2 regions of the Streptomyces bullii genome follow, and region 1 is predicted to be linked to the other one. Evidence: predicted binding sites of a transcription regulator. Region 1 holds the regulator's gene; the other holds the start of a gene.
The links. Region 1 encodes HspR, which represses chaperone genes until heat shock. Its sites were predicted from a motif close to TTGAGNNNNNNNNNCTCAA; they were not measured.
Positions count from the first base shown of each region.

Region 2: lon (endopeptidase La) is a predicted target of HspR. The motif match lies at 5,734-5,752, and genes of this name have one in related genera.

Region 1 is NZ_JBHSNY010000003.1:513,062-523,031, reverse strand. Features, by position in the region: gene ACFPZJ_RS10340 (sugar ABC transporter substrate-binding protein) at 1-868, opposite strand, end outside; gene ACFPZJ_RS10335 (heat shock protein transcriptional repressor HspR) at 1,271-1,726, opposite strand; gene dnaJ (molecular chaperone DnaJ) at 1,731-2,903, opposite strand; gene grpE (nucleotide exchange factor GrpE) at 2,940-3,671, opposite strand; gene dnaK (molecular chaperone DnaK) at 3,668-5,512, opposite strand; gene ACFPZJ_RS10315 (MraY family glycosyltransferase) at 5,606-6,682, opposite strand; gene ACFPZJ_RS10310 ((Fe-S)-binding protein) at 6,921-9,218, shown strand; gene ACFPZJ_RS10305 (antibiotic biosynthesis monooxygenase family protein) at 9,322-9,648, opposite strand; gene ACFPZJ_RS10300 (FG-GAP and VCBS repeat-containing protein) at 9,833-9,970, shown strand, end outside.
Region 2 is NZ_JBHSNY010000005.1:127,703-137,672, reverse strand. Features, by position in the region: gene ACFPZJ_RS15265 (multifunctional oxoglutarate decarboxylase/oxoglutarate dehydrogenase thiamine pyrophosphate-binding subunit/dihydrolipoyllysine-residue succinyltransferase subunit) at 1-455, opposite strand, end outside; gene ACFPZJ_RS15260 (sensor histidine kinase) at 736-1,848, opposite strand; gene ACFPZJ_RS15255 (response regulator transcription factor) at 1,845-2,585, opposite strand; gene ACFPZJ_RS15250 (spermidine synthase family protein) at 2,710-3,387, opposite strand; gene ACFPZJ_RS15245 (rhomboid-like protein) at 4,095-4,919, shown strand; gene ACFPZJ_RS15240 (GNAT family N-acetyltransferase) at 4,895-5,524, opposite strand; gene lon (endopeptidase La) at 5,775-8,198, shown strand; gene ACFPZJ_RS15230 (MarR family winged helix-turn-helix transcriptional regulator) at 8,459-8,974, shown strand; gene ACFPZJ_RS15225 (hypothetical protein) at 9,353-9,970, opposite strand, start outside.

The DNA of each region.
Region 1 (9,970 bases):
CCTCCTGCGGGTACGACTTGTACACGCTCATGAACTGCTCGCCGAGCAGGATCCGCTGCACGGCCTCCAGCTCGGCGTCCTGGCCGGTGATGGGCGGCAGCTTGGTCACGCCCGCGGCCTTGAGGGCCTTGATGATTCCGCCCGCCATGCCGTCGTTGGCGGAGTAGACGGCCGCGATGTCGCCCGCGCCGATCGCCGCGATCGCCTGGGCCATGTTGGCCTCGGCGTTCTCCGGCTTCCAGTCCTTGGTGTCGAAGGACTTGGCGATCGTCACCTTGCCGTTCAGCTCGGAGAGCGCACCGGCCTTGAACTGCTTGGCGTTCGGGTCGGTGGGCGAGCCGTTCATCATGACGATCTTGTCGGCGACGGAGACGTCGGGACCGATCGCCTCCAGCAGGGTGCGGCCCTGGACCTCGCCGACCAGCTCGTTGTCGAAGGAGATGTACGCGTCGATCGGGCCCTCGGCCAGCCGGTCGTAGGCGATGACGGGGATGCCGGCGTCCTTCGCCTTCTTCACGCCGGACGCGATGGCGTGCGCGTCGACGGCGTCCAGCAGGATCACGTCGACCCGGTCGTCGACCATCTTCTGCAACTGCTGGGCCTGCCGGTCGGCGTCCGCCTCGGCGTTGGCGTACTCCACCCGGCCCTGGTTGCGGGTGAGGGACTCGACCTTCTTCTTGATGATGGGGTAGTCGAAGTTCTCGTACCGGGTGTTGGCCTTCTCCGGGAGCAGCAGACCCACCGTGATGTCGTTGCCCTTGGTCGGACTCGCCTCGCCGCTGCTCCCTGTCGCGCTGAGCACACCGCAGCCGGCGAGCGTGACGGACAACGTGGCGGCGGCCACGGATATGGCGATACGACGACGCATTCGGGGACTCACTTCGGGTGCGTTCGGGACGTGGGTGCAGCATTGCGGCCCATGTGACTGAAAAGCCAACTTGGCGGCGGTCCCCGGCGTCAAGCGGAACCACTTAACGAGATGGCAACACCACGCTCCGCAGTGTCGGTGAAGGCGTAGCGGAACGACCTCCAAACGCTCTTTACGGCCTCTCCACCCCGCGGAAACAGGGGCAGTTGAAGATCCGCGCAGCCAACCCGGCTCCTCACGCACCGTGACCACGACGACCGGCCACCGCCGTTCCGATACGACCGGGCGACCGAACGATCCCAGCCAGACGCTCGTGGTCCGCCTCCGGCGCCCGGCACGGCGAAGGGGCCCGGAGTGCTCTCCGGGCCCCTTCGCCGCACATGGCGCGCACACCGGCGCGGGTCAGTCCGACTGCTGCTTCCGCTTGGGCGGCCGCCACACCACCAGCGCGCTGGTCTGCTGGACGTCCTGGTACGGCACCAGGTCGCGGCGGTACGACGCGTGCACCGCCGCCTCACGCTGGCGCATCGCCGCCGCGGCCCCGTCGAGGGCGTCCTGCAGTTCGGCCACACGGGCCTGGAGCGCGGCGACTTGGTTCTCCAGTTCGATGATGCGCTTGATACCGGCCAGGTTGATGCCCTCGTCCTGCGACAACTGCTGCACCTGGCGGAGCAGTTCGATGTCACGGGCCGAGTAGCGGCGGCCACGGCCGGCGGTGCGGTCCGGAGACACGAGCCCCAGACGGTCGTACTGGCGCAGTGTCTGCGGGTGCAGACCGGAGAGCTGGGCCGCCACCGAGATGACGTAGACCGGGGTGTCCTCGGTCAGTTCATACGGGTTGCGTCGACGGCCGTCCATCTCATCAAGCTCCCTTCGCGGCCTGGAACAGCTCCGCCCGCGGATCCTCGCCCACGGTGGCTTCGCGATACGCCTCGAGCGCGTCACGAGCCTTCCCCGTCAGGTCCTTCGGGACACTCACCTCGACGGTGACCAGGAGGTCGCCGCGGGTGCCGTCCTTGCGGACCGCGCCCTTCCCCCGGGCCCGCATCGTACGGCCGTTCGGCGTGCCCGGCGGCAGTTTCAGGGTGACGGGCGGGCCGCCCAGCGTCGGGACGCGGACCTCACCGCCGAGGGCCGCCTCGGGATACGTGACGGGCACCGTGATGGTGAGGTTGTCGCCCTTGCGGCCGAAGACGGGGTGTTCCTTGACGTGGACCACCACGTACAGGTCACCCGCCGGGCCGCCCCGCTCGCCCGGTGCGCCCTTGCCGCGCAGCCGGATCCGCTGGCCGTCGGAGACGCCGGCCGGGATGCGGACCTGCATGGTCCGGGAGGACTTGGCCCGTCCGCTGCCGCTGCACACGTCGCAGGGGTTCTCCGCGATCAGGCCGCGCCCCTTGCAGTCCGGGCAGGGGTCGGTGAGGGAGAAGCCCCCGCCGGAGCCCCGGGCGACCTGTCCGGTGCCGACGCAGGTCGGGCACACGCGCGGTGTGCCGTTCTTGTCGCCGGTGCCCGAGCAGGCCTTGCAGGGCTGCTGGGACGACATCCGCAGCGGGACCGTCGCGCCCTCGATCGCCTCGGTGAAGCTCAAGGTGACCTCGGACTCGATGTCCTGGCCGCGTCGCGGCTGGGTGCGGGTGGGGCCCGCGCCGCCGCGGTTGAAAAGGCCCCCGAAGACGTCACCGAGCCCGCCGCCGAAGCCGCCGGCTCCGCCGGGCTGCTGTCCCCCGAACAGGTCGCTCAGGTCGAAGTTGAAGGAGCCGCCGCCCGCGCCGGGCCCCGGGCGGAAGCCGCCGTTGCCGAAGAGCGCGCGTGCCTCGTCGTACTCCTTGCGCTTCTTGGGGTCACCGAGGACGTCGTTCGCCTCGGAGATCTCCTTGAAACGTTCCTCCGCCTTCGCGTTGCCCTTGTTGGCGTCCGGGTGGTACTCGCGGGCGAGCTTCCGGTACGCCTTCTTGATCTCGGCCTCGGTGGCGTCCTTGGGGACGCCGAGGACCTTGTAGTAGTCCTTCTCGATGAAGTCCTTGGTGCTCATCCTCGACGTCCCTCCTCTCCTGCGTCGGTTGTGACGTCAGCCCTCCTCCGGGCCACCGTTCTCCTTGTTCTCTGCGGCGTCGGCCTGCGCCTCGGTCTGCTGCCCGCCCTTGTCCTCGGCCGACTTGACCGTCTGCGCGCCGGGCTGCGGTTCGGCCACGGCCACCCGCGCGGGGCGGATGGTGCGCTCGCCGATCCGGTACCCGGGCTGCAGAATCGCCACGCACGTCGTCTCGGTGACGTCCGGCGCGTAGGAGTGCATCAGGGCCTCGTGGATCGTCGGGTCGAAGGGCTCGCCCTCCTTGCCGAACTGCTGCAGGCCCATCTTCGCCACGGTGGTCTCCAGCGACTCGGCGACGGACTTGAAGCCGCCGACCAGTTCGCCGTGCTCCCGCGCGCGGCCGATGTCGTCGAGCACGGGCAGGAGCTCGGTCAGGAGGTTCGCCACGGCGATCTCCTTGACCGCGATCCGGTCGCGCTCGACCCGGCGGCGGTAGTTCTGGAACTCGGCCTGGAGGCGCTGGAGGTCGGCCGTGCGCTCGTTGAGCGCCGTGCGCGCCTGGTCCAGCTGGGCCACCAGGCCCGCGGTCTGGCCCGCGTCCCCGGCCGGGGCCGCCCCCTCCTCACGCGAGGAAGCGGAGGCGGCCTTCGGCTCGGCGTCTTCGGAGGCGGCGCCGGAGGGGACGTCGGGCTGCTGCGGCTGAGCAGGCTGCTGCTGGCCCTGCTGAGCCTGCTGCTGCTCGTCGAAGCCCGGGGTCTCCTCCGTCACGCGGCACCGTCCTTCCGCTCGTCGTCGACGATCTCGGCGTCGACGACGTCGTCGTCGGCCTTGCCGTCGGAGGCACCGGCGTCGGCGCCGGCGGTCGCCTGGGCGCCCTGGGCGTCGGCGTACATGGCCTGGCCCAGCTTCTGGGAGACGGCCGCGACCTTCTCCGTGGCGGTGCGGATCTCGGCGGTGTCCTCGCCCTTGAGCTTCTCCTTCAGCTCGGCGACGGCGGCCTCGACCTCGGACTTGATCTCGCCGGGGACCTTGTCCTCGTTGTCCTTGAGGAACTTCTCGGTCTGGTAGACGAGCTGCTCGCCCTGGTTGCGGGTCTCGGCGGCCTCGCGGCGCTTGTGGTCCTCCTCCGCGTAGCGCTCGGCCTCCTCGCGCATGCGGTCGACCTCTTCCTTCGGGAGCGAGGAGCCGCCGGTGACGGTCATCTTCTGCTCCTTGCCGGTGCCGAGGTCCTTCGCCGTGACGTGCATGATGCCGTTGGCGTCGATGTCGAAGGAGACCTCGATCTGCGGGACGCCGCGCGGCGCCGGGGGCAGACCGGTCAGCTCGAACATGCCGAGCTTCTTGTTGTACGCCGCGATCTCGCGCTCGCCCTGGTAGACCTGGATCTGCACCGACGGCTGGTTGTCCTCGGCCGTGGTGAAGATCTCGGAGCGCTTCGTCGGGATCGTGGTGTTGCGCTCGATCAGCTTGGTCATGATGCCGCCCTTGGTCTCGATGCCGAGGGACAGCGGGGTGACGTCGAGCAGCAGGACGTCCTTGACCTCGCCCTTGAGGACACCGGCCTGGAGCGAGGCGCCGACGGCGACGACCTCGTCCGGGTTGACGCCCTTGTTGGCCTCCTTGCCGCCGGTCAGCTCCTTGACGAGCTCGGCGACGGCGGGCATACGGGTCGAGCCACCGACGAGGACGACGTGGTCGATCTCGTTGATGGAGACGCCGGCGTCCTTGATGACGTTGTGGAACGGCACCTTGCAGCGCTCCAGCAGGTCGCTGGTGAGCTGCTGGAACTGGGCGCGGGTGAGCTTCTCGTCCAGGTGCAGCGGGCCCTCGGCGGAGGCCGTGATGTAGGGCAGGTTGATCGAGGTCTCGGTGGACGAGGACAGCTCGATCTTCGCCTTCTCGGCGGCCTCGCGCAGACGCTGCAGCGCCATCTTGTCCTTGGAGAGGTCCACGCCGTGGCCGGACTGGAACTGCTTGACCAGGTAGTCGACGATGCGCTGGTCCCAGTCGTCACCACCGAGGTGGTTGTCGCCGTTGGTGGCCTTCACCTCGACGACACCGTCGCCGATCTCCAGCAGCGAGACGTCGAACGTACCGCCACCGAGGTCGAAGACCAGGATGGTCTGGTCCTCCTTCTCCAGGCCGTACGCCAGCGCCGCCGCGGTGGGCTCGTTGACGATGCGCAGGACGTTCAGGCCCGCGATCTCGCCGGCCTCCTTGGTGGCCTGGCGCTCGGCGTCGTTGAAGTACGCCGGGACGGTGATGACCGCGTCGGCCACCTTCTCGCCCAGGTAGGCCTCGGCGTCGCGCTTGAGCTTCTGCAGGATGAACGCGGAGATCTGCTGCGGGTTGAAGGGCTTCCCGTCGAGCTCGATCTTCCAGTCGGTGCCCATGTGGCGCTTGACCGAGCGGATCGTCCGGTCCACGTTGGTGACCGCCTGGCGCTTGGCCACCTCACCCACGAGCACTTCGCCGTTCTTGGCGAAGGCGACGACGGACGGCGTGGTCCTGGCGCCCTCGGCGTTGGTGATGACGGTGGGCTCGCCGCCCTCCAGAACGCTGACGACGGAGTTAGTCGTGCCCAGGTCGATGCCGACCGCACGTGCCATTGTGATTCCTCCAGCTGACTTGAGTGGAACGGACTCAAGTGTGCCCGAGGCTCAGCGTGGGGTCAACAGAGCTGAGTCGACTGGGCTCAACTCTTATCCATTCCTTACGCGCAACTGGTCGCCGACCTGCGAAGACGTGGCGCTCCGGGCACGCGGCGGACATCCGGTCAGCGGCTCCGGGGACACCCGGCCGGGCGCCTGGCGGGTGCCGTACACCGGCACCCGCAGCAGGGCGACCACGACGACCGACGCCACCGCCGCCACCCACAGCGGCGCGGTCCGCCCCGCCCACCCGGTGTGCGCGAGCAGCCCAACGAGTACCCCGCAGAACGCCCCGACGCCCAGGAGCACGGTCGCGCCGTGCGGGGTCAGTCCGAGCCGCCGCAGCCGGTGGGCGAGATGGTCGGGAGCCGTGCGCGCCAGGGGCCGCCCGGCCGACCGCCGGGAGACGGCCACGAGCACGGCGTCGGCGGCCACCACGACGGTCAGCGCGAACAGCACGCCCGCGCTGGATGCGACGTCCTGCCCGGCCCGGGTGAAGACGGCCGCCCCGGCGAGCACGAACCCGGCGAACAGCGAGCCGCTCGCGCCGAGCGCACTCCGCGCGGGGTGCCAGTTGTGCAGGAGGAACCCGGTCAGCGCGGCGGCCAGCACGCTCATCAGCACCGCGACGGCGTCCATGACCTCGGCCGCCGCACAGGCGCCCACCCCGAAGGCGGTCACGACCCCGACCGTGCCCGCGAGCCCGTCGGCGTGGTCGAGGCCCCGGAAGGCGAGGGTGACGAGCGCGATCCAGCAGACGGCCAGCAGCCCGCCCGGCACCCCGGTCTCCTCGTACGGCACCACACACGCGGCGGCGACGGCCGTACCGGCCGCCAGGACCCGTCCGCGCAGCCGCCACACGTCGGCGGCCAGCCCGAGGAGGGCGACTCCGGCGCCGGCGGCCAGCAGCACGCCCACCCCGCCGCCGAGCGGCACGACCCCGGTCAGGTCACCGGCCCAGGCGACCGCCGCGGTCACGGCCACGACGGCCACGCCCCCGGACAGCGGCACCACCCGGGGCCGCCGCCTGCGGACGACGCCCAGGCGCAGGGCGGGGGCCCGCAGCAGGACCGTGACGACGACAGACAGAAGGAAGGCGGCCGTGGCGGCGGCGATACCGTAGAGCACGGTTATAAGTTAGGGCGAGATATGACAATTCCGTACGACTAACACGGCCGGATCTCGATCGGCCCTCGCCGCCCTCAGGCAAGCCTCAGCGATTCAGATCACCCCGCACCCGGCTACAGTGCGGCGGGAGATAGGGGTAGTCTCAGACGGACTGCATAAGTTACCGCTTAGTAATCTCGGGGAACCTCTTCAGGCGAAGGTGTCCCCACGAAACCCCTCGCAGGCCCGAGGAGCCCCCATGCAACTCGCCGCGATCATCGTGTCGCTGGTCCTGACCGTGGTCGGCGTTGCGCTGCTCGCACGCGCGATCGGCCAGTTCGTCCGGTACTTCAGGCTGGGCCAGCCGGTCCCGGCCGGCAGCCGGACCGACAACCCCTACCAGCGCAGCGTGACCCTGGTGAAGGAGTTCCTCGGCCACACGCGCATGAACCGCTGGGGCATCGTCGGTATCGCCCACTGGTTCGTGGCGGTCGGCTTCCTGACGCTGCCGCCGACCCTGGCCCAGGCGTTCGGCCAGCTGTTCCAGGCCGACTGGATGCTGCCGGTCATCGGCGACTTCCTGCCGTTCGAGCTGTACATCGAGTTCATCGGTGTGATGACGGTCCTCGGCATCGCCGTGCTCATCGTGATCCGCCTGCTGAGCCTGCCGTCGCGGCCGGGCCGCAAGTCCCGCTTCGCCGGCTCCAAGGCGGGCCAGGCCTACTTTGTCGAGTACGTCATCCTCACCATCGGCCTGGCCATCTACGTGCTGCGTGGCCTGGAGGGCGCGCTGCACCACGTCGAGCACTACGAGGCCGCGTACTTCGCCTCGTACCCGCTGGTCCTGGCCTTCAAGGGGCTGAGCGTCACCGCGCTGCAGAACCTGGTCTACCTGGTCGCGATGATCAAGATCAGCACCTCGTTCATCTGGATGATCGTGGTGTCGCTCAACACCAACATGGGCGTGGCCTGGCACCGCTTCCTGGCCTTCCCGAACATCTGGTTCAAGCGCAACGCGGACGGCTCCACGGCCCTCGGCGCGCTCCAGCCGATGACCTCCGGCGGCAAGCCGATCGACTTCAGCGACCCGGGCGAGGACGACGTCTTCGGCGTCTCGCAGGTCGAGCAGTTCTCCTGGAAGGGCCTGCTGGACTTCTCCACGTGCACCGAGTGCGGCCGCTGCCAGTCGCAGTGCCCCGCCTGGAACACCGGCAAGCCGCTCTCCCCCAAGCTGCTGATCATGTCCCTCCGGGACCACGCGCACGCCAAGGCCCCGTACCTGCTGGCCGGCGGCGGCAAGACGATGGAGGGCGAGGAGAAGGCGTCCGAGGAGCAGCTGAAGGACGTCCCCGCCGCGGCTCTCGCGGAGGCCGAGCGCCCGCTGATCGGCACCGCCGAGGAGAACGGCGTCATCGACCCGGACGTCCTGTGGTCCTGCACCACCTGCGGCGCCTGCGTCGAGCAGTGCCCGGTGGACATCGAGCACGTCGACCACATCGTCGACATGCGCCGCTACCAGGTGATGATCGAGAGCTCCTTCCCGTCCGAGGCGGGCACGATGCTCAAGAACCTGGAGAAGAAGGGCAACCCCTGGGGCCTGGCCAAGAAGCAGCGCCTGGAATGGACCAAGGAGGTCGACTTCGAGGTCCCGGTCGTCGGCAAGGACATCGAGGACCTGTCCGAGGTCGAGTACCTGTACTGGGTCGGCTGCGCGGGCGCGCTGGAGGACCGCGCGAAGAAGACGACGAAGGCCTTCGCCGAACTCCTCCACATCGCGGGCGTGAAGTTCGCGATCATGGGCGGCGACGAGAAGTGCACCGGTGACTCCGCCCGGCGTCTCGGCAACGAGCCCCTGTTCCAGGAGCTCGGCATGGAGAACGTCATGGCCCTGAACACGGCGTTCGGCGAGGAGCTGGACGACGAGGGCAAGGTGGTCGCGGAGTCCGCCAAGCCGAAGTCGGCGAAGAAGATCGTCGCCACCTGCCCGCACTGCCTCAACACGCTGGGCAACGAGTACCCGCAGCTCGGCGGCGACTACGAGGTCATCCACCACACGCAGCTGCTCCAGCACCTGGTGGACGAGGGCAAGCTGATCCCCGTCACCCCGGTCGAGGGCATCATCACGTACCACGACCCGTGCTACCTGGGCCGCCACAACAAGATCTACACGCCGCCGCGCGAGATCATCGGCAAGGTCCCGGGCCTGCGCAACGAGGAGATGCACCGCCACAAGGAGCGCGGCTTCTGCTGCGGCGCGGGTGGCGCCCGCATGTGGATGGAGGAGCGGATCGGCAAGCGCATCAACAACGAGCGCGTCGACGAGGCCCTCTCCCTCAACCCCGACATCGTCTCCACCGCCTGCCCGTTCTGCCTCGTCATGCTGACCGACTCGGTCAACGGCAAGAAGAACGACGGCAAGGCCAAGGAGTCCATCCAGGTCGTGGACGTCGCCCAGCTGCTGCTGGACTCCGTCAAGACCCCGGTCGCCGACGAGGACGAGCCCCCGGCGGGAGCGGCGGAGTCGGAGAGTGAGCCGGAGCCGGAGCCGGTGAAGTAGGCGGCACCTTCCGTGCACCGACGCCCCCGAGGCCTTCCCGGCCCGGGGGCGTCGCCGTGTCCAGCGGTTCCGCGTTCAGCGGTTCCGTGTCCGCCGCTGCCGCCTACTCCCCCTTCGGCGCCGCCTGCTGCACCACCTCGAACGACCACAGCGTCGACCCCGACGCCGCCGGCTTCGGGCGCTCCCCGCCTTCGCCGCCGCCCTGGTGGGCCGCCTTCATCGGGCCCTCCATCCAGGCCTGGAACGACTCCTCGTCACGCCAACGGGTGTAGACGAGGTACTGGTCGGTGCCCTCGACCGGGCGCAGGAGCTCGAACCACTCGAACCCGTCGGAACTCTCCACGGCGTGGGCGCGGGAAGCGAAGCGCTTCTCCAGGGTTTCCCGCTGCTCGGCGGGAACGGTCAGCACATTGATCTTGACTACGCTCATGTCCCCATCCTGCCGGGTGCGGGGGACGGGTCGAGCGGGGCACCCCGTATGCGCGCGGCGGCGGTCATCGCACCGGCCCGCGCATGAGGAAGGAGCACGCCTCCCGCACAACCCTCACGCCGGTCCGGGGGTCTTCTGTTCGCAACGCCCACACCGCATGTCCCTGCCCACCCGTGGAGCCCCCTTGCGCACGTCCGCCTCTCTCCTCACCGCAGCCGCCCTCCTCGCCTCAGCGCTCACTCCGCTCGCCCTGACCGGCCCGGCCGCCGCCGCGACCGCCCGGTACGCGGACGACTTCAACGGCGACGGGCACCGGGACCTC
Region 2 (9,970 bases), on a different contig from region 1:
CCCGCGGGGGCCTCGGCGGCGGGTGCGGCCTTCGGCTTCGCTGCGGCGGGCTTGGCGGCCGGAGCCGGAGCGGCGGCCTTCGCGGGAGCCGGGGCCTGCGCGGCGGGCTGCGCCTGAGCGGGAGCCTGCGCGGCGGCGGGCTTCGCGGCCGCGGGGGCGGGGGCCGCAGCCGGGGGCTGGGCCGGGGCGGCGGGAGCCGCCTGCTGGGCCGTGCTGGTGGTCCCCGCGGCCCCCGCGGCCGCGGTACCCGCCGGAGCCGGGGTGGCAGCGGCCCCCGGCTTGTAGTCGGCGAAGAAGTCCCACCAGGCGCGGTCTACCGAATTGGGGTCCTGGAGGTACTGCTGATAGATCTCGTCGACGAGCCACTCGTTGGGGCCGAACGCCGCGGCGGGGTTCTTGCCCGCCTGGTCGGAGTCGGTCGAGATGCTCGAGTTACTGGGGGACTGTGGCGACACGGCGGCAACCGCCCTCTTCCGCTTCACAAGGTGATGGACAGCGGGAATAAAGGCTACGCCTCCCGGACCGGGAAGGTCAGGTCGGGCCCGTTCATCGTCGCGTAAGTCACATCTCAGAGCGTGTTTCGGGCCTGGAAATGGCGGGAAACAAGCGTGGTTCCGCTTCAGATGGGAAGGGCCGACCCGGACCCGGCGCCTGGAACACGCGGGCCTTGCCTGATCACACGTGTCCGCCAGCGCGGACGCGTACGGATCTTGTGGCTCCGCTTCGAACTTTACGTCAACTTGGCACAGAAGGCAGTCCCGGAAGGGTGACAAGAATCCGGCAACCCCGCTCGGATTCGGCCACTCCGATCCGGCCGCCGTGCAGATCCACCGCCCAGCGGGCGATCGCCAGGCCCAAACCCGTGCCGCCGTCGCTGCCCGGGCCCTGCGGCCGGGAGGCGCTACCCCGGTTGAAACGCTCGAAGACCTTGTGCCACTCGGACTTGGGAATGCCGGGGCCCTCGTCCAGGACCTCCAGCTCCAGCGACTCCGGCTGCGCTCCGCGCCGCGCCTTGACCGTCACCCGGCCGTGCGGCGGGCTGTGCTTGACCGCGTTGTCGATGAGGTTGGCGACGACCTGGTGGATGCGTTCCGGGTCGGCGTGCGCGGTGAGTTCGGGGGGCGAGACGTCGAGGTGCAGATGGACGTCGGTACGGGTGTGACTGCCCGACCCCGTGGCGATGCCGGCCCGCACGGAGGCGACCATGTTGGCCTCCTTCAGCACGCCCGACAGGTACGGCCACACCTCGAACCGCCGCTTCTTCAGCGGGACGACGCCGTTGTCGAGGCGGGACAGGTCCAGCAGCGTCTCCACCAGCCGGCCCAGCCGCTCGGTCTGCTTCAGGGCCGTGCGCATCGTCTCCGGGTCGGCCTCCGTGACACCGTCGACGATGTTCTCCAGCACCGCGCGCAGCCCCGCGATGGGCGTGCGCAGCTCGTGCGAGACGTTGGCGACCAGCTCCTTGCGCTGCCGGTCCTGGGCCTCCAGCTCGTCGGCCATGACATTGATCGTCTGCGCCAGGTCGCCCAGCTCGTCACGGCGGTTCTCGCTCACCCTGCGGGTGTAGTCGCCCTGCGAGATCGACCGGGCCACGGTGTTCATCTCGTCCAGCGGCGCGGTCAGCGAGTGCGCCACGAACTGCGTGATGAGCAGGGTGGCGATCATCGAGAAGACCGTGATGAAGCGCAGCTCGGTCTTGGTGTGCACCGCGATCATCGACAGTCCGGTGGTGATCAGCACCGAGATGACCACCAGGACGGTCAGCTTGGTCTTGATCGAGAAAGGGCGTACGCCGCCCCAGGGTTCGAACTCCCCGGGGCCTCTCCGTCCGGCCGGCCCGGCGCTCATGGCGTCGGCGTCTCCAGGGCGTAGCCGACACCGTGCACGGTGCGGATCCGCTCGGCGCCGATCTTCCGGCGCAGCGCCTTGATGTGGCTGTCGACGGTCCGGGTGCCGGAGGCGTCCGCCCAGTCCCACACCTCGGCCAGCAGCTGCTCACGGGAGAGCACCGCGCGCGGGGTGTTCGCCAGGCACACCAGCAGGTCGAACTCGGTGGGCGTCAGGTGGACGTCCTCACTCTTGACCCGCACTCGGCGCTGCGCGTGGTCGATCTCCAGTTCGCCCAGCCGCAGGATGCCGCTGCGCGGCGTAGCGGCGGCCAGCGCCGCGCGCTCCACACGGCGCAGCAGCACGTGCACGCGTGCGGCCAGTTCCCGCATCGAGAACGGTTTGGTCATGTAGTCGTCCGCGCCGACGCCCAGCCCGACGAGCATGTCGGTCTCGTCGTCGCGCGCGGTCAGCATCAGCACCGGCACCGGCCGCTGGGCCTGCACGCGCCGGCAGACCTCCAGACCGTCGAAGCCCGGCAGCATGATGTCGAGAATCAGCAGGTCGGGCTGCCATGCCTCCGCCGTGTCGACCGCGGCCGGACCGTCGCCCGCCGTTTGCACCAGGAATCCCTCGGCGCGCAGGCGGGTCGCGATGGCGTCCACGATCGTCGCGTCGTCCTCGACCACCAGGACCCGGCGCTGTGCGCCCGGGGTAGCCGCCGCCGTGCCGTTGTGGGAGGTGTGTGTCTGCTCCATCGCCCGCCCCTGAGGTGCTATTTCCGGAACCAGTGGGGTGATTCCTCGGTCTGCGCATGGTTGCGATTGACGCTTGAATGATCGGCGTCAGGGCAGCAGCGTACGGGGAGTCACCACGCCTTTGCTATCCAGGTCGGACGCAGAGATGCACGACGTCCGGAACGCCCCGGGCAACCGGGATCTCTTCGGTACGCACCTGTTGGAACCCGGCATTCCACAAGGTTTCTTCGAATTCCGGAGACGGCTGCGCCGACCACACCGCCAGCACCCCGCCCGGCCTCAACACGCTTGCGCAGGCGGCGAGTCCGGCGGGGGAGTAGAGACTTCCGTTGTCTTCGGTGACGGTCCAGCCGGGCCCGTTGTCGATGTCGAGGCACAGGGCGTCGTACGTGTCGGATGTCTCATTGACGTACGCCCGCAGATCGGATTCCGCGATTTTCGTGCGCGGATCGGCGAGAGCCCGCGCGGAGAGCTCGGACAGGGGACCGTCGAGATGCCAGTCGATGACGGCCCGCTCGCGTTCCACGACCGTGATCCGTCCCCAGCGGGGATTCGCGGCGGCGTGTGCGAGCGAGAAGCCGACGCCGAGTCCGCCGATGAGCAGGTCGGGCTTGTCGCGCCCGTCCAGGGCGTCGAGCGCGGCGTCGACCAGCCGGCGCTCCGAGCGGCCGTCGGAGGTGTCCATCAGGAAACAGCCGTTCGCGATGATCTGCAACAGGCCGCCGTGCCTGCGCAGCACGACCTCGCCGTGCGGGCCCTCGCGGCGGTCCAGGACTTCGGGATGGCCGTACGAGGTGGGCATGCGGCCATCCTGGCAGATCCTCCAAGGAAGCTTCACCGAATATTTCGCGAGCGGTCATCGGCGAGCGGCGCTGGGCGTGCCGTGATCGACGTGCGGGCGTCGGCGAGCGGTGATCGGCAGGCGGTCATCGGTGTGCGGGCGTCGGCAGGCGGCCATCCGGGCAGCGGCCATCCGGCCATCGGTCACCCGGCTACCCGGCCACCCCGTCATGGGCTCGGCGAGGGGCGCCGGGCGGGGGAGAAGAGAGGTCCCGGGTACGGGGGAGAAGCCCCAGGTGCGGGTGAGAGGCCCCGGGTGAGGTTGAGAGGTTGCTGAGAATCGCCGCGCGGGTGGCGCCGGTCACAGACACGGCCGCCCGGAGCGCGAAGGGTGGGGCGGAACGGAAGGAGCGCCTCACCGTGGAACGGACCGTGCCGGCCGACGAGCCGACCACACCCGCGCCCGAGGGAGCGCCCCTTCCGCACCCCGCCGGGCTGCTCGACGGGGTGCCGGGGCAGGGGAGGCCGCGGGAACGACGGGCGGCGTCTTCGGACGCGGCCCCGTTGGACGCCGGGGTGGACCGCCGGGCTGCGGTTTCGTCGGTGGACGGGGTGGATTCCGGGGCCGCGGCTCCGTTGGCTGCCGGCTCGCACTCCCTGCCCACAGGTCCGTTGGTCGCCGAGACGGATTCGCCGGCCGGGGGTTCGGTGGTGGCCGGGTGCGACTCCCTGGCTGGGGGTTCGGTGGTGGCCGGGTGCGGCTCCCCGGCCGCAGGCTTGTTGGTGGCCGGTTCCGGCCTCCCGGCCACAGGTCCGTCGGACGCCGGGCCTGGGCACCTCGCCGCGGAGGGGGTGGCCCCCGGGCGGGCCCGTTTCCGTCGCCTCCCTCGCCTGCCGCGTCTGTGGCGGCTCCTGCCCACTCCCGTCGGTACGCCGTTCACCTTCGCCTATGCCGCCGTCCTCGCGATGACCTCGCTGGTCGCCGCGTGGGGCGATCCGGCCCTCGTCCACACGCTCCAGCAGGGTTCCAGCACCGACGTGGCGCACCTCGTACGGACGCCCACGCTGGTGATGCTGACCAGCGCCCTGTGGATCGCGGGCGGGATCCTGTCGCCGTACGCGATCGGCTTCCTGCTCGTGCTGACCGCGCTGGAGCGGCGGATCGGCCGGCTGCGTACGGCCGGTGTCTTCCTGCTGGGGCATGTTCTGGCCACCCTCGCCACCGAGGTCCCCGTCGGGATCGCGGTACTGGTCGGCCACCTCCCCGAAAGCTCCCTGCACCGGCTGGACTTCGGGATCAGCTTCGGCGTCGCCGCGGGCACCGGCGCCCTGGCCGGTCTCCTCACCCCGTGGCTGGGCATGCCGCTCCTGGCCCTCTTCGCCGGGATGCTGGTCGAGGACCTGGTCGAGTTCACGGACCCGATGACCAACTGGGGCCACCTGATCGCCCTGGCGATCGGCGTGGCGACCTGGCCGCTGCTGCGGCGCCGGTACGGCCGGCGACGGGGGGAGCGGCGCCGGCGGCCGGCTCACGGAACCGTCCGCAGGCTCTGAGAGGACCCTTTCGTTCCCACGAATGTCGCGCTGGTGAGCGGCGCCACGACCCGCCACCCCAGCGTCTCGTACAAGGCCCGGCCCGCCTCCGTGCCCGCCAACACGCCCGTCTCGGCGCCCTGTTCGGCCGCCGCCCGCTGAAGTGTCCGCATGACCAGGCTGCCGAGCCCGCGACGGCGGTGCGCCGGGGAGGTCTCGATCTGGTCGGCGACCGCTGTCGTGCCGGTCGGGGCGATCTGGCCCCGCGCGGCCCACGAACCGTCGGGCGCGGCGATCATCGCGCGGACGACGCCGCCCCGCGACCAGGTGCGCAGCCGGTAGCCGGGGGGTGGAGGGGGAGGGGGTCCGTCCGTTGTCGTCAGCGGCACGGTCATCAGATGGCCGGGCTCCGGGTCGATCCACCAGCACGCGTCGAGCCACCCGCCGACCACCGCCGGGTCCTCGAACACCTTCAGCCACACCCCGGCGCCGGTCACCGCGCCCGCGACCTTCCGTACGGCCGTCTCGTCGACCTCGTTCTCGTCGTCGCCGACCGGGCCGAACACGTGCCGGGTGACATGGCCCTCGGTGCCGACGTCGATCGTGCAGCCCCACGGCTCGATCACCGGCGGAGCCGCTCCGCGCGAGACGACCCACCCCTCCACCCAGGCCCCTCACGATCCTGTCCACGTCCACTCCCTGTAATAGGCTCACTGTATTGCTGGTCATTACCTCTCCTTGCCCGGCGCGACGATATGGGAGGCAACGTCCCTCTCGGCACCTCTGATCGCTCACGGCGAACGAACGCGGGGGAACAATCGAAGGCTCAGAGGCATTGAGTCGGCATAACTCAACTTGACTGCCGAAGGGGAGATCATGGCTACTGAGTCCTCGGCCACCACACCGCTCACCCTGCCCGTGCTGCCGCTCGACGACGAGGTCGTGCTGCCCGGAATGGTGGTCCCGCTGGACCTGAGCGACTCCGAGGTGCGCGCGGCGGTGGAGGCAGCGCAGGCCGCCGCCAGGTCGGAGCCGGGGAAGCCCAGGGTGCTGCTCGTGCCGCGCGTCGACGGCACGTACGCCGGCACCGGTGTCCTCGGCACGGTCGAGCAGGTCGGCAGGCTCGCCGACGGTGACCCGGGCGCCCTGATCCGCGGCCGGGGCCGGGTGAAGATCGGCGCCGGGACGACCGGGCCGGGTGCGGCGCTGTGGGTCGAGGGCACGACGGTCGACGAGCGTGTGCCGGACCCGCTGCCGGGACACGTCACCGAGCTGGTCAAGGAGTACAAGGCCCTGGCCACCGCCTGGCTGCGCAAGCGCGGCGCCTGGCAGGTCGTCGACCGGGTCCAGGCCATCGACGACGTCTCCGCGCTCGCCGACAACTCCGGCTACTCGCCCTTCCTGACCACCGATCAGAAGGTACAGCTGCTGGAGACCGCCGACCCGGTCGCCCGCCTGAAGCTCGCCACCCAGCAACTGCGCGAGCACCTCGCCGAGCAGGACGTCGCCGAGTCCATCGCCAAGGACGTCCAGGAGGGCGTCGACAAGCAGCAGCGCGAGTTCCTGCTGCGGCGTCAGCTGGAGGCGGTCCGCAAGGAGCTGCGCGAGCTCAACGGCGAGAAGGAGGGCGAGGAGTCCGACGACTACCGCGCCCGCGTCGAGGCCGCCGACCTGCCCGAGAAGGTCCGTGAGGCCGCGCTGAAGGAGGTCGACAAGCTGGAACGCGCCTCCGACCAGTCGCCCGAGGGCTCGTGGATCCGCACCTGGCTCGACACGGTCCTGGAGATGCCGTGGAACGAGCGGACGCAGGACGCGTACGACATCCAGGGCGCCAAGGCGGTGCTGGACGCCGAGCACGCCGGCCTGGAGGACGTGAAGGAGCGGATCACCGAGTACCTCGCGGTGCGCAAGCGGCGTACCGACCGGGGTCTGGGCGTGATCGGCGGCCGGCGCGGCGGTGCCGTGCTCGCCCTAGTGGGCCCGCCCGGCGTCGGCAAGACCTCGCTCGGCGAGTCCGTCGCCCACGCGATGGGGCGCAAGTTCGTCCGCGTCGCGCTCGGCGGTGTCCGGGACGAGGCGGAGATCCGCGGGCACCGGCGTACGTACGTCGGCGCGCTGCCCGGCCGGATCGTGCGCGCCGTCAAGGAGGCCGGGTCGATGAACCCGGTCGTGCTGCTCGACGAGATCGACAAGGTGGGCTCCGACTTCCGGGGCGACCCGGCCGCGGCCCTCCTCGAAGTGCTGGACCCGGCGCAGAACCACACTTTCCGGGACCACTACCTGGAGGTCGAGCTCGACCTGTCCGACGTGGTGTTCCTCGCCACCGCCAACGTCCTGGAGGCCATCCCTGAGGCGCTGGCCGACCGTATGGAGATCGTCCGGCTGGACGGCTACACCGAGGACGAGAAGATCGTCATCGCCCGCGACCACCTGCTGCCGCGCCAGCTGGAGCGGGCCGGGCTGGACGAGGACGAGGTCGTCATCGACGAGGGCGCGCTGCGCAAGCTCGCCGGCGAGTACACGCGCGAGGCGGGCGTGCGGAACCTGGAGCGGTCCATCGCGCGGCTGCTGCGCAAGGTCGCGGCCCAGCACGAACTGGGCGAGCGGGAGCTGCCGTTCACCGTCCGTGAAGGCGACCTGCGCGGCCTGATCGGCCGGCCGCACCACGTGCCCGAGTCCGCCCAGGACCCGGCCGAGCGGCGGACGTCGGTGCCGGGCGTGGCCACCGGCCTGGCGGTGACGGGGGCGGGCGGTGACGTGCTGTACGTCGAGGCGTCGCTGGCCGACCCGGAGACGGGCGCGGCGGGCCTGACCCTGACGGGCCAGCTGGGCGACGTGATGAAGGAGTCGGCGCAGATCGCGCTCAGCTTCCTGCGGTCGCACGGCGCCGAGCTCGAACTGCCGGTGGGCGATCTGAAGGACCGGGGCGTGCACATCCACTTCCCGGCGGGCGCGGTCCCCAAGGACGGCCCGAGCGCCGGCATCACGATGACGACGGCCCTGGCGTCGCTGCTGTCGGGCCGCCTGGTCCGCACGGACGTGGCCATGACCGGCGAAATCTCCCTGACCGGCCGGGTCCTGCCCATCGGCGGCGTCAAGCAGAAGCTGCTCGCCGCGCACCGGGCGGGCGTCACCACCGTGATCATCCCCAAGCGCAACGAGCCGGACCTGGACGACGTCCCGGCCGAGGTGCTGGACAAGCTCGACGTCCACACCGTCACCGACGTCCGCCAGGTCCTGGAGCTGGCGCTGGCACCGGCCACGAACGGCGCGGCGCCGGAGGTTCCGGTGGCGGCGTGACGGACGCCACCGGATGAGGAAGGCCCGGGCCCCGCGAGGGAGACCCGGGCCTTCACACGGGTGGACGTCGTCCCGGGCGCGAGCGGACATGCCCTTGATCACTGCTGCCCCGGCAAGGAAGCTACGCACGTAGAACGCGGGCCGGGAAGAGGGCCGCGAGCTGCCGTTGGTCTACGCCTGCGAAATACTGGCGGAGCTGCGACGGTGGCGGCGACGGGCGGAACGTTTCCGGACCGGGAACACTCGAGGCAGGGGCTGACGTGCACGAAGACGGAAACGGCGACGCAGGAGTCGAATCCGGTGTCGAATCCCGCGTCGGATCCGACGTGTCCGGAAGCGGCGTCGACCAGCCCGGCTTCCTGGCGCTCGAGCGGGAGTTGACGGTGCTCCTGCGGCGCGCCCGCGCCAACCAGGGGGAGATGGCCCGCGAGGTCCACCCGGACCTGGAGTCGTCCGCGTACGGACTCCTCGTACGGCTGGACGAGGGCGGCCCGCAGCGGGCCACCGAGCTCGCCGCCTACATCGGCGTCGGCAAGGCCACCATGTCTCGCCAACTGCGCGCTCTGGAGCAGCTCGGCCTGGTCGCCCGCGAGCCGGACCCCGCCGACGGCCGCGCCTGGCTGATCGCCCTCACCCAGGAGGGCCAGGACCGGGTGCGCCGTGTCCGCGAGGCCCGCCGCGCCCGCTACGCCCGCCGCCTCGCCGACTGGGACCCCGGCGAGGTCACCGAGCTGGCGCGGCTGCTGCACGAGCTCAACCGGGGGATGGAGAAGTAGCCGCCGACACGGTCCTGAACCCGCCCGTCCGCGCACGCACCGTCCAAGAACCCGCACGTCCAGGCCCTCACTCCGTCCGGGCTCGCGGTGTCCGTGCATGGCTCCTCGGGACGCTGTTCCGTCGAGACGCTGCTTCGTCCGGGCCCCGTCCGCCCGGGCCCCGCACCCTCCAGACCCGGCTTCCCGCAGGCCCCCACGTCCGGGCCTCTCTCCGCCCTGGACTCCGCACCTCCGCCGTACGCCGTCCGGTTTCTTTCCGGGTCCGCACGTCCGGCCCCACACCCTCCAGGCCCGTTCCCCCAGGTCCGTTCGCTCCAGGTCCCGCACGTTCGGGCCCGGCTCCGTCCTGGCCTCGTTCGGCCCGGCCGACGTCCAGCCCTACGGCTCCACGTACACCACCGTCGCGTCGTCGTGCCGCTTGCTCCGGCCCAGGAACACCCGTTCCGTGTCCGCCCGCTCCAACGCCCGTACGCGTTCCACCAGGGCCCGTGGGCCCTCCTTGCGCAGGAGGGTGACGCAGTCGGCCCAGTCGCCCTCGCGGAAGGTCTCCACCCAGCGTGTGGCCCCGTCCGTCAGGGCGGCCAGCGCACGGACGTCCCCGCGGGGCAGCACGCCCGTCACCGCCCGGCGGGCCACCGACGCGTCCGCGGCCGCCGTGAAGAAGCCGCCCTCCTTGTTGCGGACCGTGGCGTCCACCAGCGCGTCGCTGGCCAGGGCCGACCGGGGCAGGCGGGCCAGGCGGTCGTCCAGGACGGCGGTGACCGCTCCGCCGGGTGACTCGATCAGCAGGGCCGAGTCCGACAGGATTAGGTACTCGACCAGCTCCGCGGACCAGCGGGCCAGGACCACGGTCGCCTGGGGTGTCCGGGGGTGAGAAAGGTCACAGGTTGCGGCGTGCGCGCCGGCGGTGCGAGCGAGGGCGCGGGACAGGGCCTCGGCCAGGGGAACATCCGGGAGCGAAAGGGTCAGTTCGGTCAGCGCGCCACCGAGGCGCGC